4 regions of the Bacteroides sp. QWL-09 genome follow, and region 2 is predicted to be linked to each of the others. Evidence: riboswitches for the same ligand, from Rfam matches in the RefSeq annotation. Region 2 holds a riboswitch; each other region holds the start of a gene.
The links. Region 2 has a riboswitch for cobalamin ahead of AC4PG5_RS02390 (TonB-dependent receptor plug domain-containing protein). Riboswitches for the same ligand answer to the same signal wherever they lie in the genome.
Positions count from the first base shown of each region.

Region 1: linked by a shared signal. The riboswitch ahead of AC4PG5_RS05100 (TonB-dependent receptor plug domain-containing protein) and the one ahead of AC4PG5_RS02390 (TonB-dependent receptor plug domain-containing protein) in region 2 are both predicted to bind cobalamin.
Region 3: linked by a shared signal. The riboswitch ahead of AC4PG5_RS12950 (anaerobic ribonucleoside triphosphate reductase) and the one ahead of AC4PG5_RS02390 (TonB-dependent receptor plug domain-containing protein) in region 2 are both predicted to bind cobalamin.
Region 4: linked by a shared signal. The riboswitch ahead of AC4PG5_RS03910 (putative transporter) and the one ahead of AC4PG5_RS02390 (TonB-dependent receptor plug domain-containing protein) in region 2 are both predicted to bind cobalamin.

Region 1 is NZ_CM178748.1:1,284,189-1,292,133, reverse strand. It holds gene proS (proline--tRNA ligase) at 1-574, opposite strand, end outside; gene AC4PG5_RS05105 (DUF4382 domain-containing protein) at 993-1,823, shown strand; cobalamin riboswitch at 1,970-2,172, shown strand; gene AC4PG5_RS05100 (TonB-dependent receptor plug domain-containing protein) at 2,367-4,382, shown strand; gene AC4PG5_RS05095 (YncE family protein) at 4,516-5,619, shown strand; gene AC4PG5_RS05090 (ABC transporter substrate-binding protein) at 5,628-6,764, shown strand; gene AC4PG5_RS05085 (iron chelate uptake ABC transporter family permease subunit) at 6,784-7,830, shown strand; gene AC4PG5_RS05080 (ABC transporter ATP-binding protein) at 7,835-7,945, shown strand, end outside.
Region 2 is NZ_CM178748.1:612,171-620,115, reverse strand. It holds gene AC4PG5_RS02415 (FecR family protein) at 1-890, opposite strand, end outside; gene AC4PG5_RS02410 (sulfatase-like hydrolase/transferase) at 968-1,669, opposite strand; gene AC4PG5_RS02405 (sialate O-acetylesterase) at 1,660-2,814, opposite strand; gene AC4PG5_RS02400 (sulfatase family protein) at 2,864-4,318, opposite strand; gene AC4PG5_RS02395 (RNA polymerase sigma-70 factor) at 4,623-5,165, opposite strand; cobalamin riboswitch at 5,543-5,766, shown strand; gene AC4PG5_RS02390 (TonB-dependent receptor plug domain-containing protein) at 5,820-7,889, shown strand; gene AC4PG5_RS02385 (sirohydrochlorin cobaltochelatase) at 7,892-7,945, shown strand, end outside.
Region 3 is NZ_CM178748.1:3,204,820-3,212,764, reverse strand. It holds gene AC4PG5_RS12960 (DUF3858 domain-containing protein) at 1-1,166, shown strand, start outside; gene AC4PG5_RS12955 (DUF3858 domain-containing protein) at 1,172-3,073, shown strand; cobalamin riboswitch at 3,386-3,567, shown strand; gene AC4PG5_RS12950 (anaerobic ribonucleoside triphosphate reductase) at 3,602-5,995, shown strand; gene nrdG (anaerobic ribonucleoside-triphosphate reductase activating protein) at 6,093-6,551, shown strand; gene AC4PG5_RS12940 (hypothetical protein) at 6,708-7,001, shown strand; gene rseP (RIP metalloprotease RseP) at 7,197-7,945, opposite strand, start outside.
Region 4 is NZ_CM178748.1:989,369-997,313, forward strand. It holds gene AC4PG5_RS03895 (alpha amylase C-terminal domain-containing protein) at 1-1,451, opposite strand, end outside; gene AC4PG5_RS03900 (NanQ anomerase/TabA/YiaL family protein) at 1,469-1,915, opposite strand; gene AC4PG5_RS03905 (DUF2461 domain-containing protein) at 1,933-2,598, opposite strand; cobalamin riboswitch at 2,966-3,166, shown strand; gene AC4PG5_RS03910 (putative transporter) at 3,464-5,152, shown strand; partial or broken gene AC4PG5_RS03915 (IS30 family transposase) at 5,492-6,244, shown strand; gene AC4PG5_RS03920 (phospholipase D-like domain-containing protein) at 6,360-7,945, opposite strand, start outside.

The DNA of each region.
Region 1 (7,945 bases), 670 kb from region 2:
TGATGGCTTCTTCTTCTGCTTCTTCACGAGTGGCATGGGCGGTATGACCTTCTTGCCAGAGGAACTCTGCTGTACGAAGGAACAAACGGGTACGCATCTCCCAACGGAAAACGTTTGCCCATTGGTTGCAAAGGATAGGAAGGTCGCGGTACGACTGGATCCAGTTTTTATAGGTGTTCCAAATAATGGTTTCTGAAGTTGGGCGGATGATGAGTTCTTCTTCGAGTTTTGCTGCCGGGTCGACAACAACGCCTGAACCATCTTCTGCATTTTTCAAACGGTAATGAGTCACGACCGCACATTCTTTAGCAAAGCCTTCAACGTGTTCTGCTTCACGGCTTAAGAACGATTTTGGGATAAGAAGTGGAAAGTAAGCATTGACGTGTCCTGTTTCTTTAAACATTGTATCTAAGAAATGTTGCATCTTTTCCCAGATGGCGTATCCGTAAGGTTTGATTACCATACATCCACGTACGGCAGACTGTTCTGCCAAGTCTGCTTTTACCACCAAATCATTGTACCATTGCGAGTAGTTGTCGCTGCGTTTGGTGAGGTCTTTCAATTCTTTTGCCATTATATTATTGTTTTTATAGATTGCAATTAGCCAAATAGGTTGCAAAAATACGAAAAAGCTTTGAACTCTGTCCATAGTTCATGCAATATTTTGAGGAATACTAAGGACGATAGGTTGGCTTTATCCGATTGGAAACTCTTTTACATTTGTTTTTTTATAGATAAACATTTGTTTGATAGGTTTGTTATTTATAGTAAATATGATACTTTTGTTGGGGTAGCACTATTGGTTTTGATACTGTATTCTTTTGAATGATGAGCTTTTGCTTTTTACGGTTGTTGGGATGATGCTTCGTCTGATGTCTGTTTTTAGAAAAGTGTAAGTCTGTTATTACGTTTGATAACCAGATGGTTGTTGCTCCTCTTATGATCATTTATTGATTTTATTTTTAAGTATTTATTTAATAAAACGAAAAAATATGGTAACGCGCTATTTTTTATTTATTCCATTTTTATGCTTGATTTTTTTGCTGCAAGCTTGTAGCAATAATGATCCGGCGTGTAGTTCGACAACAAAAGTCTCTTTTTATATCACTGATGCACCCAAAAGCAAAGATGTGAAATTCTTACATTTAGATGTTCAATCGGTAGACTATTCGGTTTCGGGCGATGAAAAATGGGTGAATCTGGATATTCAACCTAAACAAATTGAATTGTTACAGTTTAATAACGGTAAGGATTCGTTGCTGTCGAATGTTAATTTGAATGAAGGGGAGAAAATCAGTCAGATCAGATTGGTGTTAGGGGATAATAGTACGATCACCTTGTCGGATGGTACGACTCAAAGCATTAAAATTCCTAGTGGACAAACGTCTGGGTTTAAAATCAATGTTCAATCGAATGTTGAGGTGACTAGTGGATATAAAGTGGTGATCGATTTCGATGCCCAACGGTCTATTGTGGCGAAAGGAAACGGCAGCTATTCTTTAAAACCGGTTATTCGAGCTTATATTGAGGCTAACTCTTCGTTTGTTGAGGGCTATTTGACTCCGGATAAACAACAAACTAAAGTTTTCACGGTCAACTCTGCAGGGGATACGATCTCAACCGTTTCGGATACGTTGAATAACAATTACTTTAGACTTCATGGCTTGTTCAGCGGGGCTTATAAGCTTGAAGTTCAGAACTTGGAGGATGGACGTATTGCAACATTACAAGAGGTGGTTAATGTGGTTGGAGGAACGAATGTTTCTTTAGGTAGCTTGGCTATCCCGGCTTATCCTGAAACTGCGCCGAACAATGAACAATAGATCATGAGTCATAAATAGCTGATAACGGTATGGGCAATTAACATAAACGATCGCTATATCTTACTGATGAAGGTGAATTAAGGAATCTAAATGGGATTCTTTAATTCACCTTTTTTTTATCTGCAATTGTGTTATTTATAAAAAAGAGTATCTTTGTGGCGTTTTGTTCCATGTGCCTCTTAAGCATAGGATTAAAAGGGAACGAAGTGTGAATCTTCGACGGTCCCGCCGCTGTAAACTCCTTTAATAGAAGTTGTTTCATTTCTGTTGCCACTGTTCGCTTGTTCGAATGGGAAGGCTGAAGCAACCGGAGAATAGTCAGAAGACCTGCAAAACAAAGCCTCCATCTAGCTTTCGAGGATAAAGCCGGAGAATGATGACTTTCCTTCTAACTCTATCAAGCGTTTTAAGTGGTCATGATCTCTTTCGACTTTCAATCGTTTCGATTGGTTTTATCCTTTTGTGTCTTGGGTGGCGTTTTGAAACTTATCTTGGATAAGATGGGTTTGTTGTGATGAGGATTATGATAGCTTTATAATTGAAATGAAAGATTGGGTTATGATTAAAAACAGGCGACTAGTAGCCGGGATTTTTATCTTGTTGAGTTATGGTTCGGTTGGGGCACAACGTGTCGATACAACCACTGTTCAGCACATTGATGAAGTGACGGTTAAGGCAGTTCGTATGCCTAAGCAGGTGATGGCACCGGTTCCTGTTCAGGCTTTTTCGGCCGATCATATCGAACAGCTTGGTTTGCAGAACATGGCGGATGCCGTTCGTCGCTTTTCCGGAACAACGGTACGTGATTATGGTGGCATCGGGGGACTGAAAACGGTTTCTGTACGAAGCTTGGGTGCTTATCATACCGGAGTAGCTTATGATCAGGTGGCTGTGAGCAATTGTCAGGCAGGGCAGATTGATATCGGTCGATTCTCCTTAGATAATGTAGGGATGGTTTCATTGGCGGTTGGTCAAAATGATAACTTGTTGCAGTCGGCAAGGTTGTATGCTTCGGGAGCGGTGTTGAGCATCTTGTCTGTTCGCCCGGATCCTAGTGAGGCAAAGAAATTTGGTTTTAAGGGACAGGTACGTGTGGGGTCCTTCGGACAAGTGAATCCTTATGTGCGGTTCACACAAAAGGTTGGGCAGCGTACTCTCCTTGCAGTGGATGGCGATTGGATGCGTGCCGATGGAATGTATCCTTTTACGTTGAAGAATGGGGCACTGGTCACTAAAGAGAAACGTGAGAACTCTGATATTACAGCGTGGCACACGGAGGCTAACCTTTATCACACGTTTAAGGCTCAGGCCAAACTGAATGTAAAGGCTTATTATTATAACTCGGAACGAGGGTTACCGAATAGTGTTGTGTATTATACTAGTGGTCGGAACGAACGTCTCTGGGATGAGAATTTTCTTTTGCAGGCGCATTATGAGAAGGTCTTTAATTCACGTTGGAAGATGCAGGCGCAAGCGAAATATGACTATTCGTGGAATAAATACGCGGACTTTAATGTGCAATATGAGAATGGGAAACAGATCGATGTTAACCGACAGAATGAATATTATGGATCGTCTACGTTGCTTTATCAGCCTTTGAAGGAGTTAAGCGTCTCTTTGGCACAAGATGTGGCTTATAATACGTTGGATAAAAACTCTAATATGCCGAATGAGATTAATCCGAGGCGGTGGACTTCTCTGACTGCACTTAATGCTCAGTTGGCATTCGAGCGGGTTACAGTGGTTGGCGGCTTATTGAATACATTCATTTCCAATAAAATACCGGATGGCCAGAAGGTCACTCAAAAATGCCTGACGCCTTCGGTATCGGTTTCTTATCGCCCTTTTCATACGGAATATTTAAATATTCGCGGATTGTATAAACAGAGCTATCGGGTGCCGGCTTTCAATGACCTTTATTATGAACGGTTGGGGAATACCGGCTTGCGTCCGGAAAAGGCAACGGAATATAATTTAGGTCTTGGATGGAGCCGCTCGTTGGGGCGATGGGCGGACTATCTCTCTATTAATGTGGATTTCTTTCACAATGATGTTAAGGATAAGATTGTGGCTTTTCCGCAAATTCCTGTTTCAAAAATGGTGAATTATGGACGGGTCAGTGTGGATGGTGTCGATCTGAATGCTAGCCTTAAGTCACGTTTGTCCGATCATTGGGCGATGGTGGTGAGTGGTGGCTATACGTTCCAGAAAGCCATCAATGTGACGAACAAGGAGGATAAAAACTACAAGGATCAGATTCCTTATACGCCAAAGCATTCCGGCAATGGTAGTGTGACGGCTGAAACGCCTTATGGCATTCTAACTTATTCTTTTATGGCAGTCGGAGAGCGCTATGTCCTGGCTCAAAATCTGCCGGAAAATAGGGTAGATGGTTATTTTGAGCAGAACCTGTCGTATTCGAATAAGTTTAAAATTGGCGCTGTTCGCTTGGGAGCGCAATTCGACTTGGTTAATCTGTTCAATATTCAATATGATGTGATTAAGTTCTATCCGATGCCAGGAAGGCAGTTTAGGCTGACTTTCAAGGTGGAATTATAAAACCCGATGGCTAAGATCGAACGATCGTTATAATCGAATACATCGAATACATCAAATACATCGAATACATCGAATAAATAAAATCGTGAGTCGAATAATAGAATTATAAATATCAATTAATTTAAATAAGTGTATGAGAAAGAAGAATTTGTTTTTTAGTTTACTTGGTTTGTTAACTCTCTTAATGAGTTTTACTTCTTGTAGCAATGAGGATGATAGTTGGAATGATATAGGTTCGGTAGTTGAATTGCCTCGAACAAGAGCTTTTGTTTTGAATTCAGGCTCTTATAATGGTAACAATTCTGGTTTGGCTTTTTATGCGCCAAATAAGAATGCTGATTTTATTAGCAACATTTACCTCAAACAGAATAAAAAGGAACTTGGTGATACCGGACAATCAATGATTGAAGAGGATGGCTATATGTATATATTGGCCTATGGCTCTAAACGATTGGTTAAACTAAATTCTGCGGGAGTGGAAATCGGAAGTTTATCGTTCTCGAACTTGGATGGTGGACCTCGTGATTTGGTTTATGTGGATGGTAAGCTTTATGTCACCCTTTATAGTGGAAAAGTGGCTCGCATCAATACTGAGACTCTTGTTCTTGAGGATTATGTTGCTGTGGGACTGGCACCTGAAAACATTGTAACAGTGAACGGTAAGCTTTATGTGGCTATCTGTGGCTGGACTAGTGATCATAAAATTTATGATAAGAAAGTGGTAGAAGTTGATATTAATACTTTTAAAGTGAGCAAAGAGATTGAAGTGACTGTCAATCCTAATCAGTTGAAGGTGCTTAATGGAAATCTGTTCTTGATTTCATGGGGTAACTGGGGGGATATTGGCTATGATTTACAAAAGATCGACCTTAAGAATAAGACGTATGCGGTCACTCATCTTGGTGTGGCGACTAAGATGACGGCTTATGGCAAATCGCTTTATCTGGTGAACTCGGTGACCGATTGGGTGGCTAAAAAGACGGTTAATACGTTCTTTAGCTATGATGATTCAACCGGTAAGATCATTGATTCTTCTTTCTTGAAGAATGCACCGGAGAAATTGGCTTCAGAGAGTGTGTATATGATGGAGGTGAATCCGAATAATGGAGAGATTTATATTGGGGTTTCTAACTATCAAGCAAATGGTGATATTTATCGTTTCGATGCTTCCGGTCAGTTTATTGAGAAATTCGATTGTGGAGGATTGAATCCGATGGATATGGCTTTCTTTAATTAATCGGTGAGATGAAACAAAACCATTTTTTGGTCCTACTCTGCATGGGGCTTATCGTTCTTTCTTCCTCTTGTGGAGGAGGAAAGACGAAACAGTCGACTCATGCGGGAGAGGCGTTGGAGATGCGTTATGCTCAAAGACTCTCTATCGAGGACTGTGGAAATTATACGAAAGTGGAGGTGCAGAATCCGTGGGATACCGCGAAGATTCTGCAAACTTATTTGTTGGTCGATCGGGAGCAAGCATTGCCCGGCGATTTGCCTAAGGGAGTGGTGGTGCGTACTCCATTGACGAAGAGCGTGATTTATTCGGCTGTGCATTGCAGCTTGATGGATGAGCTTGGTGTTTTTAACGCCATAGCCGGAGTGTGCGACTTGAACTATATCAATTTGGATAAGGTGCAACAGGCTGCTCGTGAGGGTAAATTGCTTAATCTGGGGGATGGACTAGCGCCGGATATTGAGCGGATGATTGATTTGATGCCTGATGCGATTCTGCTTTCGCCGTTTGAGAATAGCGGCGGTCATGGGCGGGTCGAACAGTTGGGAGTGCCGATCATTGAATGTGCCGACTACATGGAGACCTCTCCTTTGGGACGGGCCGAATGGATGCGTTTCTATGGACGTTTGTACGGAGTTGGCGAACGGGCGGATTCGTTATTCGCTACCATTGAAAAGTCGTACCTCGAGCTGAAAGCGTTGGCGACTAAGGTCGATCATCGTCCCACAGTGATCAGCGAACTGAAGAGCGGATCGGCTTGGTATGTGCCGGGTGGACAGAGTTGGATCAGCGTGTTCTATCGCGATGCAGGAGCTGAGTACCTTTTCAAGGAGGACTCGCATAGCGGTTCGGTACCTCTGTCGTTTGAAACGGTGTTCGATAAAGGACAGTTTGCCGATTTTTGGTTGATTAAGTATAATCAATCGATCGATAAGACCTATGCTGAACTTCAACGTGAATATGCACCTTATGCCGGATTCAAAGCGTTTAAAACGCGTGCCATCTATGGATGCAACACGAATACTGTGGGATACTATGAAGAGGTTCCCTATCATCCGGATCTGTTTCTACGCGATCTGATTAAAATTTTTCATCCGTCACTTCTCCCTACGTATAATTCGCGCTTTTTTACTAATTTAGCCGATTGAAACGTAGAATAATAAAATAATGACAACGATCATTCCTTCTGCAAAGGGACTAAAGTATGGGGTAGTGTTGGGATTAGCCCTCTTTATTCTCTTTGCATTTAATTTAGTTTTTGGATCTGTCGACATTCCTCTTCCTATAGTTGGTGATATCCTTTTAGGTCACCCGGTAGAGAAAGAGAGTTGGCGATTTATTATTTTAGAATCGCGGTTGCCTCAAGCGTTGACCGCTTTGTTTTGTGGGGCAGCACTGGCGGTGAGTGGATTGATGCTTCAAACGGCGTTTAATAATCCCTTGGCCGGTCCTTCTATCTTAGGAATCAATACCGGTGCGAGTTTGGGGGTCGCCTTGGTGATGCTACTCTTTGGCGGAACCATTACGGTCGGGACGCTGACTTTCTCGGGTTTTCTATCTGTGATCATTGGGGCTTTCGTCGGGGCCATGGCTGTTTTAGGATTGATCTTATTCTTTTCCGGTCTGCTGAAGAGTAATATTATGGTGCTGATTATCGGAATCATGATTGGTTATGTCACTTCATCGGCTATCTCACTACTGAACTTTTTTGCTACAGCCGAAGGGGTGCATTCGTATATGATCTGGGGAATGGGTAACTTTGGTGGAGTCTCTAATCAACAATTGCCTTTTTTTATTGGCTCGGTGGTTGTGGGGTTGTTTCTCTCCATCTTGCTGATTAAGCCTTTGAATGCCTTGCTGCTGGGTACGCGTTATGCCGAGAATCTCGGAATTAATATCTATCGGGTGCGGAACTTATTGTTGCTGACGGTGGGCTTGCTGACAGCTGTGACGACGGCTTTTTGTGGACCGATTGCTTTTATTGGTTTGGCGGTTCCACACATGGCACGTTTGATGCTGGGGACTTCAAATCATAACTCTTTATTGCCGGTTACTCTACTGATGGGAAGTGTGATCGCTTTGCTCTGTAACCTGATCTGTATCTTGCCGGGTGAGAGTGGGGTCATCCCATTAAATGCGGTGACTCCTTTTATCGGAGCACCGGTGATTATTTATGTGATCGTTAATCAACGTAAGATTCAATATTTCAATTAAAAAAATGACGGAACAAGAGATACTTACAGCTCAGAACTTATCCATTGGCTATTCTTTAGGCGGAGGGCGACATAAGGTGGTTCATCGTGATCTGACTTGTGATCTGAAATGTGGT
Region 2 (7,945 bases):
GCCTTTTCTGAAAAACGGAAGTTATATTTATCATCATTAAAACGATCTTCGTGATATTCTATTGTAACATTATACTTTCGTTGTAAGGTTGTAATCATTTCTTGCACGGTTACACTTCGAAAGACTAGCACGCCTCTTTGCCAAGCGATCACATCCTCTACTTCAGCATTATTTAAACGACTTTGCCCAGAGTTTTTCAAATAAGAGACTTGCTGTCCCGGATGCAAAATATAGTTTTTCCCATCAGCACCACAAACCACTTTAACTTTCCCTTCAATCAGAGTCGCTACGATTTCATTTCTTTCAGAATATGAAGACACGTTGAATTCAGTTCCCAAAGCTGTGACAGACATCGTATTAGAGCGAACAATAAAAGGCTTTTCCGGATTAGGTTTTACTTTAAAATTAGCCTCACCCAATAAAAAAACTGTACGAGTATCTCCTGTAAATTTCTCAGGATAGAGTAATAAGGTACCCGAATTTGTCTGTACTTCACTACCATCCGGCAATTTTATAGTAAGCACCTCACCAAAGCGCGTATAGTTTTCGACCATAGCAACCTCTGAATACTCGCCTTTCGTTATAAAGTAAGTGACAGATACAGATGCGACTAAAAGTGCTACAGTTGCAGCATATCGCATAAACTTCAAGGAATAACGTTGTTTATTTTGAGAAGAAGCAACACCAGTCTTGCGATAAACAGCTTCCAGCGATTTACGCATATCCTTGCTCGGTTGGCCTTCTGTTTCTACCCATAAATCATGCAATGCTGCTTCTTTCTCTTCAGCATGTTCAGGGGATACTAGCCATTGGTGCACTTCTCTTTTAATGGCTTCATTATGAGAAGAGCTTGTGAATACTCGGATAATCTGTCTGATATAATCTTTCATCTTTTTTTCTTTATATATTTAAAAGACAACTAAGCAACTAAATTTACTCAACAAGAAACATCTTTTTGTTTAAGATTTTATCTTTTTTTCTTTGCAACGTCTTCATATCCGTTAATAACCGCTCGCAAAGCTCTAAATATTTTCTTTTGCTTTTTAGTCATAGTTTGTTCTGCAATAGAATATTTTTCATAAAAATCATTTTCTACGTCATAGAATTCTCCTGTCCGATAGAGTTTATATTTCCTATTGCGTGCAAAAACCGTCGCTTTTTCGTCAAACACTTGTCGTGGAGCATACCAACAGTAAATCCACTCTCTTGCCCCTGACTTTTTCCCGTACAATTGAGGATAGAAACTGTTTCCATCTATCTTTGAATCTGCAGGACATTCTATTCCGGCAACATCACACAAAGTCGGCAGAAAATCTGTAAAATCGATCAATCGATCATTAACGGTTCCCGTTTCACCTTTCGGACAAGATACAATCAATGGCACATGGGTTCCGGAATCGATCGTTTTTCCTTTGCCTCCGGGATAGGGTTTCCCATTTAACATAGAAACCACGGGACTATCTGTTCCGTTATCACCCGTGAAAATGATGAGGGTATTATCTCTAAGGTGCAATTCATCCAATTGCTTTAGGACACGTCCAACCAACTTATCAGTGTATTCCACCATATCGGGAAAGTGTACTGAATTCCCTTTATAAGTGGAAGAACGCAGTGGGAGCCATTCTTCTGAATCGGGTGTAGAGACAAATGGGCAATGTGTCAATGCCATCGGATAGTAAACGAAAAAAGGGGACTCTTTATGCTCACAATAGCTTTTTTCTCATAGGTCTTTGACAAGGCCCAATAAGCTAAACGTTCTCCGGCTTTTTGCTTATGAGCCGGATGAATACAAGCCGAATCACCTGCATCCATCAAAACAGTCATTCCGGAATGAGGGATTTTCTTCTCACAATTAAACTGAGCTTCACGTAATAATGCCCCTGACAAAGGTTTCTCTTTATAGTCGAAAGGGGCTATTTGAACATAATAAAAAGGGAGATCTTTCTTTTTAAATAAAGTACGCCAGTCCTCTACAAACGTACAGAGTAACTTCTGATACAGATCAGCGTCATTTCGATTAGCTTCACCTTGATACCATATCCATCCTTTAAAACAAACATCTTTCAAAGGATATAGCATTGCATTGTAAAGCATGGAAGCCAATCGATGAGGTTGCTCCGGTGTAACATTGTCCATTAAATGTTTCCTAGAGATTTCCGGATAGATATCTAGACTTTCAGGTGACATCCATGATTCGATTTTAGAGCCACCCCAAGATGTTTGTATCAAACCGATAGGAACATGTAATGAACAATACAGCTGATACCCAAAGAAATAAGCTGTTGCACTAAAATCAGCCACATTCTCAGAGGTATGAAGTTTCCAATCGCCTTTACATTCATCCAAACGCATTTTCGAAGCAGCACGTTCCACAGTAAACAAACGTATCGGTAACCGCTCGTCTACATTAGCTATGACCTCATTTGATTGAAATACAGGTTGTGCTCCAAATCCCTTCATTGGCATAGCCATATTAGATTGCCCAGAACATAACCACACTTCTCCTATATAAATATCACATAAAGTAAGTAGATCTCCATCATTGAATGTAATGGTATATGGACCGCCTGCTGCTTGAGTAACGACCTCCACATTCCATGTTCCATCTTTCTCTACTGAAGCTAAATAAGTCTTATTATCCCACGACGTGATAATTTTCACTGTAGCATTTAAATCAGCACGTCCACTAAGTTTCACCAAAGAGTGCTGTTGAAGAACCATATGGTTGCCTAGAACACTCGACAATTTCACCTTTCCTTCTGAGTTTGAAACCCAGAATAAAAGACTAAACAAGAAGAATAAAGATCTTTTCATACTTTAAATAAATTGAGATCATGACTCAATAAAACAAAGACGCTCACCTTTACTTTTCAAAGATTCCCTCCCACTTTTGATTCATCCGGTTCACCGAAGTTTTTCCATATTCCTCTCCTTCAAATGAACGACGATATGCCGATAACTCCTGATGTAAATAATCAGACAATTTCTTTACTTCATCAGAATGGGAAGCACTAATATCAAGTTGTTCCATAGGATCTTGCTTCAAATCATACAATTCATATTTGCCTTCGTTATAATATAACTTATAGGTAGAAGTAACCACTGCTCCTTGCTTACCGGAACAAAAGACAAGTGGTTTATTTCGAGAAGCATTTTTTGAATATAAAAATGGAGTAAAAGATTCCCCATCCAGTTGATCTGGATTCGTATTTTTAATTCCAACTAGATCTAGTATAGTCGGCAGATAATCAGATGTACTACAAGGTTGTTTAACTTTATCTGTCAAAGCCTTTTTTCCTCCTATCATAAAAGCAGGAACCCGAATACCTCCTTCATATAAAGAGCGCTTTTCCCCTTTAAACTGGCCTGCATTACCAGGGGTTCGCAACTCTGGACCATTATCACTACAAAAAAACAAGATTGTATTCTCATATGCGCCTTTTAGTTTTAGAAATTGAATTAGACGTTCGATTTGATCGTCCATAGCCGTAATACAACCATAATAATTTCTTTCCTCTAGCGACAACCCCTCGTACATAGACGCATATTCAGGTCCCGCAACACAAGGTAGATGAGGTGTATGAAACCAGACTGTAGTTAGAAAAGGCTTCCCTTGTTTCAAGGCACGATCTATAAAAGGAACCACGCGATCTATTACTACTCGGCTGTCATCACCATTTAACCCATCCACAACCTTCTTGCCATTTATATCCCAATAAAATGTGCCATACTCTTTTCGAGCATCATGTTCAGATAAATAATCCCAAAAACGTCCATCGTTAGATAATGGTGCAAACATTGGATCGTAGCTTGGTACCTTAGATTCAGTAACAAACCCATCATCATATCCATGTTCCGCCGGTGGATTAAGTAAATGTTTGTTTTCCGGTCGACCTCGATTGGCATCTCTTTCTTCACAAGTTAGAGTCCCTAAATGCCATTTTCCAAAATGTCCAGTAGTATATCCGTTTTCTTTTAAAATCTCCGGTAATGTTTTCTCTTCCGGACGTAAGATTCCCACATTAGGAGCAAATACGCCCATACGATAAGCATTCCTTCCCGTGAGCACACTAGCACGAGTCGGAGACGATAATGGTGCCGCTGAATAAAATTGCTCGAAAACAACTCCTTCTGAAGCTAATCGGTCTAAACAAGGGGTCTTTATAGAAGTATTACCATTAAAACCAACATCTCCCCAGCCTAAATCATCAGCCATAATCAAAATGATATTAGGAGCTGCCGTTTGTTGAGCCATTAAAACAGAAGTGGCACCAAGTGAAGATGTTAATAGTAATAATCTAGAATTTATTTTTATCATAATAGTATTAAGTTACATTGGTAAATGAGTTCATTATAGTCCTTAGCTATAAGAAGGAACATATATATTATCAGAGAAAGCGCATAAAGCAAATCAAAGATTATGATGATATCCTTGGAAGTGGCATTAATCGAGTAAAACTAGAATATACGTAATCAACCGATTGACAGTTGATAGTCTTTGAAAAGAAAATAGAAGGCTGTACAGCCACATAACCAAAATCAATGTTTTTCATAATTATATAAAAGAGATAAAAAGGAACTATTGATAGCCCTATACTATATAAACAATGAAGGTTAGCTCACTACGCAATCAAAGTTATAAGAAATACAATTAAAATGTTTTTTTTCAGATCTTGCAGAGCCAAATAGAGATGTCGTTCGACTGTACGAATAGAAAGTTGTAATTGATCAGCGATTTCTTGGTTACTCATGCCGTCTTTCCGGCTCATAGTAAAAACCTTTTTTCGTTGTTCGGGCATATTATCTAATGTCAACTTTATTAGAAGTTGAAGTTCTTTAGCATGAAGCTGGTCGTGAATATCAAACTCAGAAGAGAAGCAATCCTCTTTTGTGCATCTTTCCTGATAGTTAAGTTCGATAGATTTATGCTTAAGAAAGTTGTAAATATGATTACGAGTCATTACGTAAATGTAGCTATCCCATGTTTCTTTACTCTCCCAAAGTTGAGTATTATCCCATAATTTGACGAATATATCTTGCGCAATATCTTCCGCATCCTCCTCCGAATGTAAAATCTTACATGCGAAAGCTTTGACCTTCGGATAAGTCTGAATAAAAAACTGCTCAAACTTCCTTTTTTTGCGTGATTCTTCCAGACTCATCATCAGGGATTTCAGGTTACTATTTCTTAATTAAAGGCCAAAAATAAACGCTTTTGAAAGAAAAAACAAGAAAATCCCGTAATAAGGTGTTATTTACATTTTTTCCCAAAAACATAAAAACAGTGTTAACCAACTAATTTGTAAATCATTATAAAAGCAAAAAGAAGTTACATAGACGTTACTCCTTTTAGCAGAAAAGGCCCAGTATATTGGCAAAAATTCCATTGAAATTTGATCAGACTTCCCATTAATAGAGGCTAGCACAATCTGCAATTCATAAGTATACCACAGAACATACTTTTTTAAATCAGTATATCTATGAATTAGACAATTATTGTTCCTTTTTTATCAAACAGATTTTTACTATTCAACAGATTTACTATCTTTGGCGGCGTTTAGGTGATCTGTTATATTTTCCATATAACAGATAAAAGGGAATTCGGTGAGAGACCGAAACAGTGCCCGCTACTGTAATTTCTATTTCTTCAAAAGATGGAGCAGTTGAAAGAAGTTCTGCTTACCACTGTTAATTTTAGTCATTAACGGGAAGGTTATCTCTTTCAACAGAATAAGTCAGGAAACCTGCCTACACAAAGCAAATAATCAAGCCATCCCGGGGTCAGGAGGGTATTTATTAACATTTATCAAAAAACATCCATGAGAAAAAGATGCTTAGTAGCAGCCTTATTAGGAGGTTATGCTGCTTTGGGAGTAATGGCACAGCACCCGACAACAACCAACCAAGAGTTAACGGTCGATTTAAACCCTATTGTAGTTACCGGTACAGGTACTCATCAACGCTTAAAAAGCACACCGGCTCCCGTTTCAGTTGTGACTGCAGCCGACATTAAAAAAGCCGGAATCACAGACTTTCAACAAGCAATGACCATGCTTGTACCTTCACTTTCATTTTCAACCAACAGTATGGGTTCTTATTTAATGATGAACGGATTGTCGAATAAATACGTGCTCATTCTAATTAACGGACGAAAGCTGATTGGCGATGTCGCTAACAATATCGACTTGTCACGTATCGATTTAAGTCGAGTGAAACGTATTGAGATACTCAATGGAGCTGGTTCATCACTTTACGGATCGGATGCCATTGCCGGAGTGATTAATATCATCACCGATGAACCTAAAAATGTAATGCAAGTTAGCTCTTCCACTCGATACGAAGGCTACGGACAATTCACACAATCGGTTAACGCCAATATTGCTAACGAGAAGTTCGGTTCATACACCACTTACAAGCACGACCAAAGTGACAGTTGGCGTACGAATGATGAAGCCTATTCCGCCGACCGAAAAGGCAATATTTCGTTAATTCCTACGGTAGGACTCATGTCCACCGGTTTCCATTCGAACTTGATCAACCAAAAGTTCACTTACCGCCCAACCGATAAGCTCTCGCTATATGCCAATGGAGGATATTATTGGAAATTAACGGATCGTCCGGTCGCCGAGTCGACCGTTTACGGCAGTTCCGACTACGACTTACACTATGAATCGTACAATGTAGGGGTTGGAGGACGTTATCTATTGAGCAAAAAATCGTCTATTACACTCGATTTGGTTAACGATAACTACCTGCAAAACTATAAATATATTCGTATACCTAAAGCGAAGAATTATGAAGTTGGAGACTATAACAAAGTGAAGACTCAACGTTTCTATGAAGCAGAAGCCAAAGGGATATTCAGCTTTTTCGACAATAGTCAAACGGTATTTGGTCTCGATTATCGCTCAGAAAGTTTAGATCGTCCATCTGCCGGAGTTGATAAGGCCGTTTATACCTTAGCCGGATACGTACAACACGAAATGAAACTAGCCGATCACTTCAAAACCATAGCCGGAGCAAGATACGATTATCATGAAACGGCTAAAGGCCGACTAAGCCCCAAATTAGCTTTAATGTATTCCAATGGACCGATCAACGTTCGAGGCACCTATTCAGCCGGTTATCGTGCACCAGGATTGGATGAACTTTACTATTTACTCAATCGCACGAAAACCATCACATTAGGCAACACTCGTTTAAAACCGGAACATAGTCAATACGTTTCTTTGAATGTAGAATATAACGCCAATTGGCTTAGCTTATCGGCCACAGGTTACATCAACCAAATTTCTAATATGATTTCAAGTGTAACCACTCCATTTTCAGTTCTCCCGCAAGAGCAAGTAAATGCAATACTTAACCAAGCTAGAGCAGCTGGGATTTCAGAATCAGAAATTCAAGTCTTAGACCAACTCAAATCATACACAAATGCCGACAAAGGTTTAATTAAAGGATTTGAGATCAATGCCCTAGCCAAACTTTTCAAAGGATTCTCTCTCTCCGGGAATTACGCATATGCCTATGCACGAAACAAAATAGATGAGGTCTGGGATAATGTACCACGTTCGATCCGCCACACCGGTACAGTGGCTGGAAATTATACTCATAACTGGAACAATTACCAGCTTAATCTGAACCTTAACGGTCGCTTTCAAAGCAAACGTTTTCATCCCGGTCACAGCTATGGTGATGCCCCCGGATATGGCATCTGGAATTTAAACACCAAGCATACGTTTACGGGATTAAAACATTTGGATATGGAGTTGGGTGCCGGAATAAATAATCTTCTAAATAAGATAGACGAGCGCCCTTATGGGGTCAATTATGCTCTCTTATCACCGGGACGTACAGCCTATGTTAGCCTAACACTAAAATTAAATAAGTAATTATGAGAGTCCTCCTATCCTTCTTACTTTTATCGTTTTCTCTGAACCTCATCGGT
Region 3 (7,945 bases), 860 kb from region 2:
AAGAAATAGACGATCTACTACTAGACGACGACGACTTTGGAGGTCGATTAAAAATGCGCAATCCCTACCGAGATGAAATGCCTAGCTTAGGTTTAGACAAGACAAACAACATTTATGAGAAAATTGCAACACTCTATTCGTTCCTTAAAAAAAAGATCTCTTGGAATAATGATTACGCGCTCTATAGCTATGATACTAAAAAAGCAGCAAAAAATGGTACTGGAAGTAATGCTGATATCAACTTTATCTTAATGAGTCTATTGAAAGATGCTAAGATCGATTGTTATCCGGCAGTTATGAGTCGACGTTCACGTGGAATATTACCCATGACCCATCCTTCTATAGATAAATTAAACACTTTCGTTATTGCCATTGCTGACACCGATAGTACTTTAGTCTATCTTGACGGTTCCTCAAATACCGGATTCTTAAACATTCTGCCTCCCAATTTAATGGTAGAGCGAGCACATGTCATCGGTCACAAAAATGGAGAGACCTGGGTCAACCTCAGTCAGTGTGGGAAAAGCTTATTAAGAGGTGCTGTCAATGCAACAATAGCATCCAACGGAATCATTTCCGGTCAACGCCAAACCAAATACATCGGTCAATATGCTTCAGGTATTCGTAAAGAATATCATAGTGTAAAAGATAGTAGCGAATTTATTCGCAACCTAGAGACCCGAGAGAATATTAAAATTACTCAATTCAATCTAGAAAATATTGACCTATTCTCACCGGAAGTAAAAGAGTCATTCAATTTTGAGAAACAAGCGACACTTAATGGCGATCTCATTTATGTTAATCCACTAATCTTTCTGCATATGAGTAAATGTCCATTTACAGACGTACAAAGAAATTTACCCCTCGAGATGCCTTATCAAGAAGAATACTCTTTATCCGTTATATTAAGAATTCCAGAAGGTTATACCGTGGACGAACTACCAAAATCTACAAGTATTAATTCTGAAGATGGACAGTCAATTTGTCGCTACTACTCTGCTGTAAACCAACAAACAGTCTCCATCAAATACGTATTCAAACAAAACAAACTCTTGTATCTATCAACAGAATATCCTAGTTTGAAAAAATTCTTCGAGACCATTGTTGAAAAGAATAATGAAATGTTGGTTCTCAAAAAGGCAGATGCAAATAACCAAACGTTATAATTCATATGAAATCCATTCAAACAGTTATACCTCTTTTAATAGCAATATGTCTGTGTAGTAGTTTACCTCTTCACGCACAAGATCTGACTAAAAATGCTTACTCTATTATTAAGAATCATCAGATTACAATTGTTTGCAAGTCGAAAACTCAAAGTCTAAATAAGGAAAGTCTAACGATTACAATACTCAATGAAAAAGGACTTGAAGCCACTAAGTTTGTGTGTAATTGTGACCAATTTAATTCCTTAAAAAGTTTTTCCGGCGAATTATTCAATGCCTCAGGTAAACGAGTGAGAAAAATTAAAAAGTCCGATTTACAACGGACCGAGTACTCTGGTTCGGCCTTGAGCACAGACGATTATTTCTTTTTTTACGAATGTAATTACCCTGTTTACCCATTTACCGTGACTTATGAATGGGAAACAGAGTGTAATGACGGGATTATTGGTTTCACTCCATTTGTTCCGCAAACAGATTACAACCAGAGTATAGAAAAAGCAGAATACGACCTAGAGTACCCAAGCGATATGGAATGTAACATTCGCGTCCTATCTCCAACCAAAGATCTGATTAAGATCGAACGATCGAAAGGAGAAAAAGGAGAAAATAGGATTAAAGCCACGGCTTCAAACCTCGCAGCCATAGAAGAAGAACCATTCTCTTTGCCACTGAAGAACCTTATCCCCTATGTTTATCTAACACCAACAGATTTTGTCTATGACAAAACCACCGGATGCTTAAAGGATTGGCAAAGTTTTGGAAATTGGACTCAACAATTACTAAACGGACGCGACGAACTCACTGACGCCATGAAACAGCGAGTACATGAATTGACCGCCCATTGCAAAAGCGACAGAGAAAAAGTGAAAGCCATTTACGACTATTTAGCAAAAACCACCCGATATGTCAGCATACAGTTGGGTATAGGTGGATTCCAACCGGCACCGGCAAGTGAAGTAGCAGAATTTGGGTTTGGCGATTGCAAAGCACTGTCAAATTACACTAAAGCAATGCTGAAAGAATTAGGCATCCCTTCTACCTACACCGTCATTAGCACAACCAACAGTCGTCTAATTCCTGATTTCGCCAGTGCCAACCAGATGAATCACATCATTTTACAAGTTCCTCTCCCCCAAGATACCTTGTGGTTAGAATGCACCAACCCTAGACTTCCTTTTGGATATATCCATCAGCAAATAGCGGGACACGACGGACTATTGATTACCCCGGAAGGAGGAAAGGTTTATCGCCTTCCGCTTTATCCGGACTCTCTCAACACCCAAAACAACAAAGCCACGGTAAGTATATCGCCAACCGGATCGGCAACGATCACAGTAGAAGAAATCTCCCGTTTATTCCAATATGACCATCAGTCAGGAATCATAGACTTAGAACCGAATAAACAAAAAGATGCACTTCGAGAAGAAATCAAGCTCACCCATGCTATGATTGATCAAATCAAAATTAAAGAGAATAAAACCGATCATCCGGAAATCACGATCGATTACCAGATTCAAACCGATCAATATGGGCATAAAACGGGCAATCGCCTCTTTATCCCCACCAATATTTTCCGTCGTAGCTTTTATAACCCGCCATTAACGACTCGTCATTCACCGATATCCATCGGTTATGGCTACCATGACACCGACAGTATACGCATCAAAATACCGAATGGATACAGTGTGGAAGGTTATCCCAAAAGCATAGAGATGAAAAGCAAATTTGGAACGTTTAAGTCCTCAATCTCCATTCATGAAAACGAGATCGTTGCCACTTACCGCTTATTAATGCACAAAGGAGTATATTCCAAAGACGACTACATAGAATTCATCGCCTTTCGAAAAATCATTTCTGAACAATACAGCGGAAAAGTCGTCTTGAAAAAAGACAATCCCACACAATAGGACAGCTAAGAAAATCAATCAATAGCAAAAGATTCATCTAACAAAAGTCGCTATAACAAAATAATAGGTTATAGCGACTTTTGTTCATATCAACACTCTATCCAACTCTCCAAAACCTTAAGACTCCAAAGTCTCAAAACTAAAAAGCTTATAAACTAAAATCGAACCACCCCCTTAATAAAAAAAGAGAAATTTCACAGCGATTTTCACTAAAAAAGTTTTCCAAAACGGAAAACTTTAGATATCAACAAGAAAGAAAAGTTGCCCAAAAAAACTTCAATATATAGACTTGTTTTTATAGATAGAACTTCTATCTTTGTAATCGATTACGGTACTAAAAGCGACTTAGTCATGAGGGAACGCTGTGTAATTCGGCGACAGTACCCGCTGCTGTAATTCTCTAGGAATCCGCACATTACGTCACTTTGTCAAGACATGGGAAGGCGTGCGAAGGAGAGATAAGTCAGAAGACCTGCCACAATCAAACAGAAGAAACATTATTGTCTAACACTTTCGGGAGTTAAAGTTATGAACTACGCAGAAATTTGTATCATCAAACGCGATGGTAAGAGAGAAGATTTCTCTATTAGCAAAATCAAGAACGCCATCGGAAAAGCATTCAATGCTACAGGAATTAAAGACGAGCAACAACTTATCGCCGATATCACGATGAGTGTAATCGACAAGTTTACCGCTCCAACCATCACTGTTGAAGAGATTCAAGACTTGGTTGAGAAGGAACTGATGAAAAACCGTCCTGAGGTTGCTAAAAAGTATATCATCTACCGCGAATGGCGAAACACCGAACGCGGTAAAAAAACTCAAATGAAACAAATCATGGATGGTATTGTAGCTATTGACAAGAATGATGTCAATCTAAGCAATGCCAACATGAGCAGTCACACGCCTGCTGGGCAAATGATGACATTTGCTTCGGAAGTCACGAAAGACTATACCTATCGCTATCTATTGCCGAAACGATTTGCCGAAGCTCATCAACTTGGTGATATCCATATTCACGATTTAGATTACTACCCCACTAAAACCACAACGTGCATACAATACGATATGGACGATTTGTTCGAACGGGGGTTCCGAACTAAAAATGGAAGCATACGTACCCCACAGAGCATTCAAAGTTATGCGACATTGGCAACGATTATCTTCCAGACCAACCAAAACGAACAACATGGAGGACAGGCCATTCCGGCATTCGATTTCTTCATGGCTAAAGGGGTTGGCAAGTCGTTCCGTAAACATTTAACCTCACTATTGAGTTTCTGCTCGTTAATCGAACAAAACCTAACTTTGGAGGAGAAAGAGATCCGTCAGTTAGTGGAATTACACCTGCCCTCACTCCGCAACAGCGAAGCCGAACGCAATGCGCTATGCGACGCTCTCGGCAAAATAGGAGCAACCATCGACGAGCATCATCTACAGCCAATTATCGACAAAGCTTTTGCGCTCACCCGCAAAGATACCCATCAAGCCATGGAAGGGTTTATCCATAACCTGAACACCATGCACTCTAGAGGAGGAAACCAAGTGGTTTTCAGTTCCATCAATTATGGAACAGACACCTCAGCCGAAGGCCGTATGGTGATCGAAGAACTTCTTAAAGCCACCATCGAAGGATTAGGTACCAGAGGTGAAGTACCCGTTTTCCCAATCCAGATCTTTAAAGTGAAAGACGGCATCTCCTATTCAGAGCAAGACTTCGAGAAAGCGATGAAAGCAAGCACCATCGAAGAAGCGATGCAGCTAACCTACGACACGCCCAACTTCGACTTGATGCTGAAAGCTTGTCAGACCACCTCAAAAGCGCTATTCCCGAACTTTATGTTCCTCGATACCCCATTCAACACCAACGACAAGTGGGATGCCAACGATCCAAAACGCTACCGCTACGAATTGGCAACCATGGGATGCCGCACACGCGTTTACGAAAATATCTGGGGAGAGAAAAGCTCTTTAGGTCGTGGTAATCTCTCGTTCACCACCATGAACTTGCCAAGATTGGCCATTGAAGCCCGGATCAAAGCAGAAGGCATGGTTGAAGACCAACACCATCAAGAGGCTATCGAACAAAAAGCGAAAGACTGTTTCTTAGAGATGGTACATGAAAAAGCCACGCTCATTGCCGAACAACTCAACGAACGCTATCAATACCAACGCACAGCGCTGGCTTGTCAATTCCCATTCATGATGGCCAACGACGTTTGGAAAGGTGGAGCCAACCTTCATCCCGACGAACAAGTCGGCGATGTTCTTCGCAGTGGAACATTAGGAATTGGATTCATCGGTGGACACAACGCCATGATGGCCCTTTACGGTAAAGGACACGGCCACTGTTCGAAAGCTTGGGAGACGCTTTATGCAGCCGTTGAAGAGATGAACAAAGTAGCAAACGATTATAAAGAACGCTACCAACTGAACTATTCGGTCTTGGCTACACCTGCAGAAGGCTTGTCCGGTCGTTTCACAAGGATGGACCGCCGCAAATATGGGGTGATAGAAGGAGTGACCGATCGCGATTATTACATCAACTCTTTCCATGTCGATGTCAAAGAACCGATCAACATCGTCGAAAAAATAAAATGCGAAGCCCCATTCCATGCCATCACTAAGGGAGGACACATTACTTACGTCGAACTAGATGGTGAAGCTCAGAAGAATGTGCGTGCTATCGTTAAGATCGTTAAAGTCATGCACGACCAAGGCATCGGTTACGGATCGATCAACCACCCGGTAGACACGTGTAACGATTGTGGCTATAAAGGGGTGATATACGATAAATGTCCGGTTTGTCAGAGCGAGAACATCCTTCGCATGCGCCGCATCACCGGTTATCTGACCGGCGATTTAAATTCGTGGAACTCAGCCAAGAGAGCTGAAGAGCACGACCGTGTAAAACACGGATAATTCATCAACCCTTTTTTATTGGACAACATGGTCTGCTTTTCCGTGCGGAAAGTGAACCATGTTGTTTTCATCTTTATCGTAGAGCACTAGACCCACAATGAATCTCTTAAATACCTATTCAGAAACCATTGTCGATGGCGAAGGCATCAGATACTCCATTTATCTGGCAGGCTGTTCGCACCATTGCCCGGGCTGCCATAACCCCGAGAGTTGGAATCCCTGTGCCGGTCATCCGCTGACAGAGGAGATGACCACCGACATTATTGCCGAAATCAACGCTAACCCCTTGCTCGACGGCGTCACCCTATCGGGCGGTGATCCATTCTATCATCCGGAAGAGTTGCTAACCTTGGCACAACGACTCAAGGCCGAAACTCAACAGAACATTTGGTGTTATACCGGATACACCTACGAAGAAATCAAAAACGATCCCAAACTTTATGCCGTCCTTCAATACATCGATGTGCTCGTCGACGGTCGGTTTGAACAGGATCTTTATTCCCCTTTCCTAGAGTTTCGAGGCAGCAGCAACCAGCGCATTCTCCATCTCAAATAAGGGAAGAAGCGTCGTACATGGTCCGAAGAAAATAAGCCGATACAATTAAGTCTAATCGAACCTTGTATAATCGCAACTAAAAGGCAATTAGCCGTTTTGTCCATAGCTGGAGTTGAGCCCTCGTTCGAGGGCTCTTCGGTTTTCGTTCGAGGGCTCATGGGCCCACCTTCGAGGGCTGAAGAGCCTTCGTTCGAGGGCTCAAAAAATCCGACGGCATCACCGGCTAATGAAACGCTGCTAACGATTAAGATCAAGGAGACAGCCACTAAGATCAACAAGAGCATTCGCTCAGACACCGTGATAATCAACTCACGATCGATTCGCCGCCCATTCACGATCGCTTCGACATTACTCCACTGTTATTCCACCATTACTGCATCATCACTACACCACCATTTCAGCATCATTTCAGCATCACTTCAGCATTACTCCACCATCGCCTCACCGTAACTTCTAACAATTATCGCACACCATCATCAGCTATTTAGAGTAAGAGCGTAAAATTTTAAAAAGAACAATCCCTTTATTTCATTCTTCGACTAACGCCCAAAGGATGAAATAAAGGGATGCATTATAATCAAGAGAAAGCGATCGATCTCGTCCTTCTCTCTTGATTGGATAGAGCAAAAGGCTCAGACCACTCTTTTAAAAGAAGAAGCGCAAAATATCGTTTAGATTCGCCCAAAGCAGTAAGCCAAACAATAAGATCATACCTCCCATTTGCGCATATTCCATGAACTTCTCACTCGGTTTGCGACGAGCAATGATCTCATAGAATAAGAACAAAACATGTCCGCCGTCTAATGCCGGAATAGGGAGAATATTCATAAAGGCTAGAATAATCGATAAGAAAGCAGTCATATACCAGAACTGATGCCAATCCCAAGTTGCCGGGAAGATACTGCCTAAAGTACCAAAGCCACCTAACTGTTTAGCGCCCTCTTTCGAGAAGACATATTTCATGTTACTCACATAGCCCTTTAACGTTTTCACGCCTAAACTAATCCCCGCAGGAAAAGACTCCAAGAATGTATAGTTTTTCTTGATAGTAGGCAACAGCTTAGTGGTTTCCATACGAGCAATCACTCCCATCTTATAGGCCGAGTCTACACGCATAGTCAATGTATCGATCACTCCCGCACGACTATAAGTTAATGCGAAAAGATGATTATCGACCGAATCATTAGCCACCGATGCTTTACCCTGGCGGCGTTGTTCCATCTCATATAAGAAATCAGAGAATGAAATCGACTGTCCATCCATGGCAATAATGCTATCGCCAACCTGAAGTCCCGCAGCAGCTGCCGGAGAGTTAAGGACTAAACTATCGACCACATAAGGAATGCGATAGTTAGCAAAACGTACACTATCGGTCATCAAACGTTGCATCATAT
Region 4 (7,945 bases), 380 kb from region 2:
TTCACCATATAAGTCTCGTCACCGATCTGCATATGCCAATACATATCCGCATCGATCAATCGGAATATAATTGTTTTATCGCCCACCAAAGCCTGATCATGACTCTCGACATAAGAGATCGTCTTCTCATCCTTTCGGCGATTAGTCACCTCCCAGAATAGGCTAGAAGGTTTCCATTCTTCATCCACCTTTTCCTTGATGGTTTTAATCCAATAATCCGGAATATTCATAGCCATGCGATAATCGAAGCCATAACCACCATCCGCCACAGGAACAGCCAATCCCGGCATACCGGAAACCTCCTCAGCAATAGTGATAGCCAAAGGATTCATCTCATGAATGAGCTGATTAGCCAAAGTCAGATAGCAAATGGCATTATCATCTTGGTGTCCGTTATAATAGTCACCATAATTGCAGAAATCTTCCCCTAAGCCATGACTATAATACAGCATTGAAGTCACGCCATCGAAGCGAAAGCCATCAAAGCGGAACTCTTCCAACCAATATTTACAGTTAGACAATAAGAAATGGAGCACCTCATTTTTACCATAGTCAAAGCAAAGCGAATCCCAAGCCGGATGTTCGCGTCGTTCATTCGGATAGAAGTATTGATTCGGATCACCGGCAAAATTACCTAAGCCCTCCATTTCATTCTTCACCGCATGAGAATGCACAATATCCATGATGACAGAGATACCTAATCGGTGCGCTTCATCAATCAACGCCTTCAGCTCATCCGGCGTTCCAAAACGAGACGAAGGCGCAAAGAAGCTGGATACATGATAACCGAAACTCCCATAATAAGGATGCTCTTGTATAGCCATAACCTGTATACAATTATAGCCGTCCTTCGCAATTCTTGGAAGAACTTTTTCACGAAACTCATTATAAGTTCCCACCTTTTCTTCCTGTTGAGCCATACCGACATGGCATTCATAAATCAACAGCGGAGAAGTTTGCGGTTTATATTTCTTCGTTTTAAAAACATACGGTTCGGTTGGTGCCCAAACCTGAGCAGAAAAGATCGCAGTCGACGAATCTTGAACCACACGAGTGGCCCAAGCCGGTATTCGATCGCCGCACCCGCCGTGCCAATAAACCTTCAGTTTATACAAATCACCATGAGCCAGAACCTCCAACGGAATCAAGACCTGCCAATTGCCATGACCGATACTTTTCAATTCATATTCTGCTCTCTCTTCCCAGTGATTGAATGTCCCAACCAGAAAAATTCGAGTAGCATTTGGTGCCCATTCCCGAAAGATCCAGCCTTCGGACGTACGATGCAACCCATAAAACAAATGACCGGAAGCAAAGTCACTTAAAGTCTGTTCATCATTACGGGTCAACTCCGCTTTTTTCTCCCGTACATGATCATATCTGCCCATGATGGCTTTGCTATAAGGCTCCAGCCAAGGATCATTCTGAATAAGTTTAAGTGTCTTTTCCATATAACCTTTTAATTTATTTATGCTCTGACTTTCACAACCACCTTCTTTATCTCTTTAGGAGTAATGCCTGGAGCATGGCCATCTTCCGGGAAGAAGATGGCAAACATTCCGGGATGAAGAGTGATATAAGTCTGCGCCTCACCTTCAAAAAAGGTAATATCCTTCTCAGCATTATAAGGTGCGTCTGCCGGAGAGCAATCCTTAGACGGCGTATATCCGATGATCTCAGATCCGGATAACGGAAGTTGAATATCGATAAACTGATGATGAGTCTCTAATCTGGCCGCTTCCCGGTTCTTAATTCCGGTGGTCGCAATATTAACCATTAGGCGATCTTTCTCTAACTCGATCTTGCCCAAATCCATAGTTTCTAAGTCGTGTGATTCAAGAAAAGCCCTAGCTACTGAAAATAAAGGATGCAAAGATTCATATTGCTTAAGGTTTTCTAATTTGTCTACTATCATATTCTTTATAAAATTAATTATTCAAAATCATCAATGGTATAATTCATAAAATCTCCAAAGCGCTTAAACTGAACAAAAACCTCCGCTATACGGTCGAGCACATCAGGTTGAAGGAAAAACGAATCCGGGACATAATAGCACGGCGTATATTCCCTGAACTTCAGATAATCAACCTGTTTAAAGTTACGATCAAATCCCTTAGGAGCTGTTTTCAATGGATTTTCTCCAACGACAGGGAAAAACTTCTTAAAAGCGTCGTCTTCCACAATAGATACAAACTCATCTATATTATGATAGATCGACTCCCTTACAGCCTTAAGGATATTAGGCGGTAAACATAAGCTTCCCCCGGCCAGCATTGACTTTCCTGGTTCCAAATGGATATAATAACCGAAGTGATGTGATTTCTTACCCATCGAGTTTATATATCCCCCCATATGCGTCTTATAAGGAGTTTTATCTGCAGAAAAGCGGGTATCTCTGTAAATCCGATAGGTACATTCCTTAGGAGAAAGCCCCTTCACTGTTTCATCAAACAGAGATATTCGAGAAATAGATTTCTCTAAAAAAACATCAAACTCATTGCGTACGCGATCATATTCAGCTCTATTTACATTAAACCAATCCCGATTATTGTTTGCCGAGAGCTGATTTAAAAAATCAAAAATAACAGGTATATTCATACTGAACGATTTTGGATATTCTTACACAAACGTACACATTTTATTTCAAACATACTAGCAAATAAGGCAAAACCCATAAAAGAGACTGTCTCAAAACAAAAAACATTTTTGTTTTGAGACAGTTACCTAAATACATTTATCAAAAATAGAACAGACTCTTCTATTCTTTAATGTACTACCACTTTCACAAGCGAAATACATCCCATTAAATTAATCTTATATCTAATACTATGAAAAACACAATATCTTAACACGTCATCCCATTATTTTGTTTACTGAAGTCGTCTAAAAAAACGTTATTTTTTAAAATAGTAGCAAAACATTCCAATCTAAAGACCCAATCATGATGGTAATATCTAATTTTTGGTTTATCTTTGCAGAGAATTGGTTTTGAAAAGTATTACTACTATTCAAATTAAAAGGGAATTAGGTGAGAATCCTGAACAGTCCCGCTGCTGTGAAGCTCTATAAGAAACATTCTGAAAATAACTTTTACCACTGACCATTAAGGTTGGGAAGGTTCAGAATGGGAGCTAGTCAGAAGACCTGCCATTCATTATAGTCTATTTTTACTCGTGGGTTAGAGAAATAGAATACTAAATTAAGCATTTATATTTTAAACGTTTATTTTAAAAGCCTGGATTATTGCATTGTCGTGCTATAATATGTAGCCGCATATGCTATAACGTTAATGCCATGCTAACCTTTTACATTTATAAAAAAAACAAACACACGAAACGCGACATGACTAGATTTTCTAAAATGCGGTAATATACCGTTGTAGTATGTTTAATGTGTATATCCCTGTAGAAGTGATTCTACGGGGATATTTTACCCAAAAACAAACATTATAAATATTTATATCATGGACTTTTTAACACATCTATTTCAAGGATATCCCGATTTATGGGGTGGGGGCGTTGCCCATTCAGTACTTATCCTTTCGCTGGTGATTACTTTCGGAATCATGCTAGGGAAAATCAAGATTGGAGGCATATCCTTAGGTATCACTTGGATTTTATTCGTCGGAATAGTATTCGGTCACTACCACCTCAACCTCGACGAGCATTTGCTCCATTTCCTCAAAGAGTTTGGACTGATTCTATTTGTCTATTCCATCGGATTACAAGTCGGCCCGGGCTTCTTCTCAGCTTTTAAGAAAGGCGGCCTTACGCTTAACTTACTGGCCATCATCGTTGTCTTTCTAGGAGTCGGCACCACCATTGCTTTACACTACATCACAGGTATTCCTATCACCACCATGGTGGGCATACTCTCGGGTGCAGTAACCAACACGCCAGGGTTAGGAGCCGCACAGCAAGCCAATAGTGACTTGACCGGCATTGATGCACCGGAGATTGCCTTAGGATACGCCGTCGCTTATCCGTTGGGAGTTGTCGGTATTATATGTACTCTCCTTGCGTTAAAGTACATCTTACGCATAAAGACGAAAGAAGAAGAGGGTGAGGCCATTAAAGGAGGAGGACACCTCCAAGAGCTCACCGTGCGTCGAATCTCGTTAGAAATACGAAACGAAGCATTAGAAGGCAAAACCGTAAAAGAAGTTCGCCCTTTGATCAATCACGATTTTGTGATCTCTCGCATCCGTCATAAAGGCGACGTTCACGAACAAGAGCTAGTGAACTCCGAGACCGTACTACACCTATCGGATGAGATCTTAATCATTTGTACGCCGATCGATATCGCAGCAATTACGCTCTTCTTCGGAAAGCAGATCAATGTAAAATGGGATGAGTCGAACAAGCAATTGATCTCACGACGAATTCTGATCACCAAACCGGAGCTAAACGGCAAAACACTTTCACAGCTAAATATTAGAAACAATTTTGGAGCAAGCGTCACTCGAGTAAACCGATCGGGAGTTGACTTGGTCGCAACCTCGCAACTCCAACTACAAATGGGCGACCGCGTTACCATTGTGGGAGAAGAACTAGCCGTCAGCCATGCCGAGAAGATTCTTGGTAACTCGTTGAAACGATTGAACCATCCAAACCTTATTCCAATCTTCTTAGGTATCGCCTTAGGTTGTATTTTAGGTAGCATCCCTTTCGTATTCCCAGGCATACCACAACCAGTGAAACTAGGATTGGCAGGTGGTCCGCTAATCGTATCTATTCTTATTAGCCGTTTCGGCCCTCAGCATAAGCTCATCACTTATACCACGATGAGTGCGAACCTAATGCTTCGCGAGATCGGTATATCCATCTTCTTAGCTTGTGTCGGTTTAGGTGCGGGAGAAGGCTTTGTAAATACCATTATCTATAACGGAGGATATGTTTGGATTGGCTATGGAGTCATTATCACCATCGTTCCTTTACTTATAGCCGGTTTAATCGGCCGATACGTCTTCAAACTGAACTATTACACCCTTATTGGAGTCTTGGCGGGTTCGTCAACCAATCCACCGGCATTGGCTTACTCTAGCGATTTAACCTCGTGCGATGCTCCTGCAGTAGGCTACGCAACGGTTTATCCTTTGACCATGTTCTTAAGGGTACTAACCGCACAACTACTAATCTTATCGTTCAGCTAAATGTGGGATATAAATAGGGATTAGTTGAATAGAAAAACAATCGAGTCGGAGAAAATTAAAGTAGTTTTCTCCGACTTTTGTTTTCGACCTCCCACACCATCAAGCATATGGATCCGCACTTGGCGGTTCCTATTATGGATACCATTTGAGATAGTAATGTATATCCTACCCTACGTAACTTGTCGTTAGACATTGCAGATGTAAGTAGACGGCTAAGCGCCACACGCCAATAACCAAGTCGAGTGTTTCCCATTGATATACCTGCCAATCAAGGACACCACATTTCTTTAGTCTTTTCCACTTGAATACCCAGATAGTTGTGATTTGCTCTCATTTTACAGGACTCGTGTTGACGAGCGTCTAAAGAAAGACTATAGCCCTGAACAGATGTCAGGACGCATGAAGCCGGAAGGTTTAGAATGCGTCTCTCACGAAACTATCTATCTTTACGTTTAGAGCGACAAAAAGCAAGGTGGAGAACTTTACAAACATCTACGAAGACGTGGCAGGCATTACACCAAGCGTGGCTCTAAGACGAATGGACGTAGGCTTATCAAGAACCCCGTTGATATTGACTAGAGACCATCCATCGTAGACGAAAAGATTAGATTTGGTGATCTAGAGATTGATACAGTTATCGGAAAGAATCATAAGGGAGCATTGCTCACAATCAATGATAGAACAACAAGTTTGGTGTGGATACGTTTACTCAGTGGGAAAGAAGCCGCCCCACTGACGGAAGCTGCCATAAAAGCACTCTTGCCTATCAAGGACATAATACACACGATAACGGCTGATAACGGAAAAGAATTCAGTTTTCACGAAGAGATTGCAGATAATTTGGATATTTCCATTTACTTTGCAAAGCCATACCATTCTTGGGAGAGAGGAGCCAACAAGAACAAAAATGGCCTCATAAGGCAATACTTCCCAAAAGGTACAGACTTCGGAGATATAACTCATGAACAAGTGGTGCAGGTTCAAAATATCTTAAACTCAAGAACGAGAAAGAGATTAGGTTATATGACTCCAAAAGAGAAATTTAAAGAATTAACTAATATGGATTACAAGGAGATTGCATTATCCGCTTGAATTCAGCTGCCATATTTAATACAATAATCGATATTTTACAGCGCAAATATAAAATTTATCTGTGCAATCTATCTTCACAAGACAATAAGAATCACCAAAAAGATAGATATTTTCTTTATAAATCCTTGTAACCCTTATATCTTGTGGCATTTGATGTGAGTTTATCATCAAACCATGAGCCATGGTATTCATAGCTCAAATTGCCAGGACTAGGCTTAATATTATCAACTAACAAGAATCCATAGCCTTTTCTGTATAAATAAACTACATCATCATAACGGCTAAATTCTCTTACAGGTACATCTTCTTCGAGATACGTTTTTGCTATAAGTAAGATTCTCTCAACTGTCTTTTGAAGAATATTTTTAATATCAAGTTTAGAAAGCTGATCTTCATATAATGGTATAATCAAATGCAGCTCTTCCATATCTTTCCAAAGATCTAGACAGTTCAGAACAACAGGAGGAAGGGATACGTCTTTTTTACCGAAATCAAAGAAGCTAAGGGCAGAAAATAGATCTACAGAGGCATCTTTCACCAGTTCTCTGATTTTCCTGCTAATATTGCTGTTGTCATCAGGTACAGAGTTGGCATACAGAGAGAAGAACAGACCAGCACAATTAACTAGCAGTTCTCTTATTTCTGTTCGTTTGATTACGTTACTTCCATATTTGTTCATCAATACTATAACAGCTCTCGATGCGATAGCAATGGAAGAACTTGCATTCAGCCCTGGCACAGCAATCAACTTTGGTCTGTTTACAGCCTTGTTGACTTCACCATGAATACTTGTATCTGTAGTCATATTCAAAAGATACTGTTGCATCTTCTTTAAGAAATTCACAATGTCTAATCTCATTTTATTAGCATCGTCAGCTGCAGAACTTGCTTCTATCTTCTGGTGATCATAGTTTGGATTCTCTTTGTCATCATCATTACCATTTTCATCCTTGTCAATTTCAAGCAAGTCATCATCACTCTTTTCTGTATCGTCCTTCTTGAAAAGAATCTGTTGTAAATAAGCAAGAATACCTACTCCCGAATGCATGCTTATGCTCAAAGAACTATCTTTCAGTTCATTAAAACGGTCTTGGGCAACAACAATATCTTCTTTGTCTTTTGATGATGATGATCTTGTAGCAAGTCTTGCTGACTTGGTTTTCTTTTCATTCTCATCAAATTCAACGTAGCCCAAAATATGAGTGAGATTTTGTAGTAAACTGTTATCATCAAGCAGACTTGATAGCCTCCTACGCTTGGGATCAGGATTACAACTCTCAACACACAACTCCTTAATTATCAAACAACTATTAGACAATCTTGTTTCATTATCCATCAATACAGCAATATGGCTTTTCGATAACAGGGATTCATCCATAAAGAGTTCAACTGTATTGTCTGATACAATCTCTTCTTTATAGATAATCTCTTGTTCCTTATCCAGTATGATGGCAAAGCCCTTAATACCATTATGAGAAAAATGCAGATATAATTTCCCGGCTTTTTCCTCACAAGCCTTGAGCGTGGTTGTAATAGTTGAAGGCTCGGATGGATTCTGCTTTGGTCGCTCAATGGATTTACGGTCATCCTCATTTAGCGGATTATATTGTATTCCAAGTTCAGCGACATAGCTTTTTCTTTCTAAGCTGTGCAGCAAAACACACATCTCATCGTTATATACTGTGCTGCTCAATCCTAATG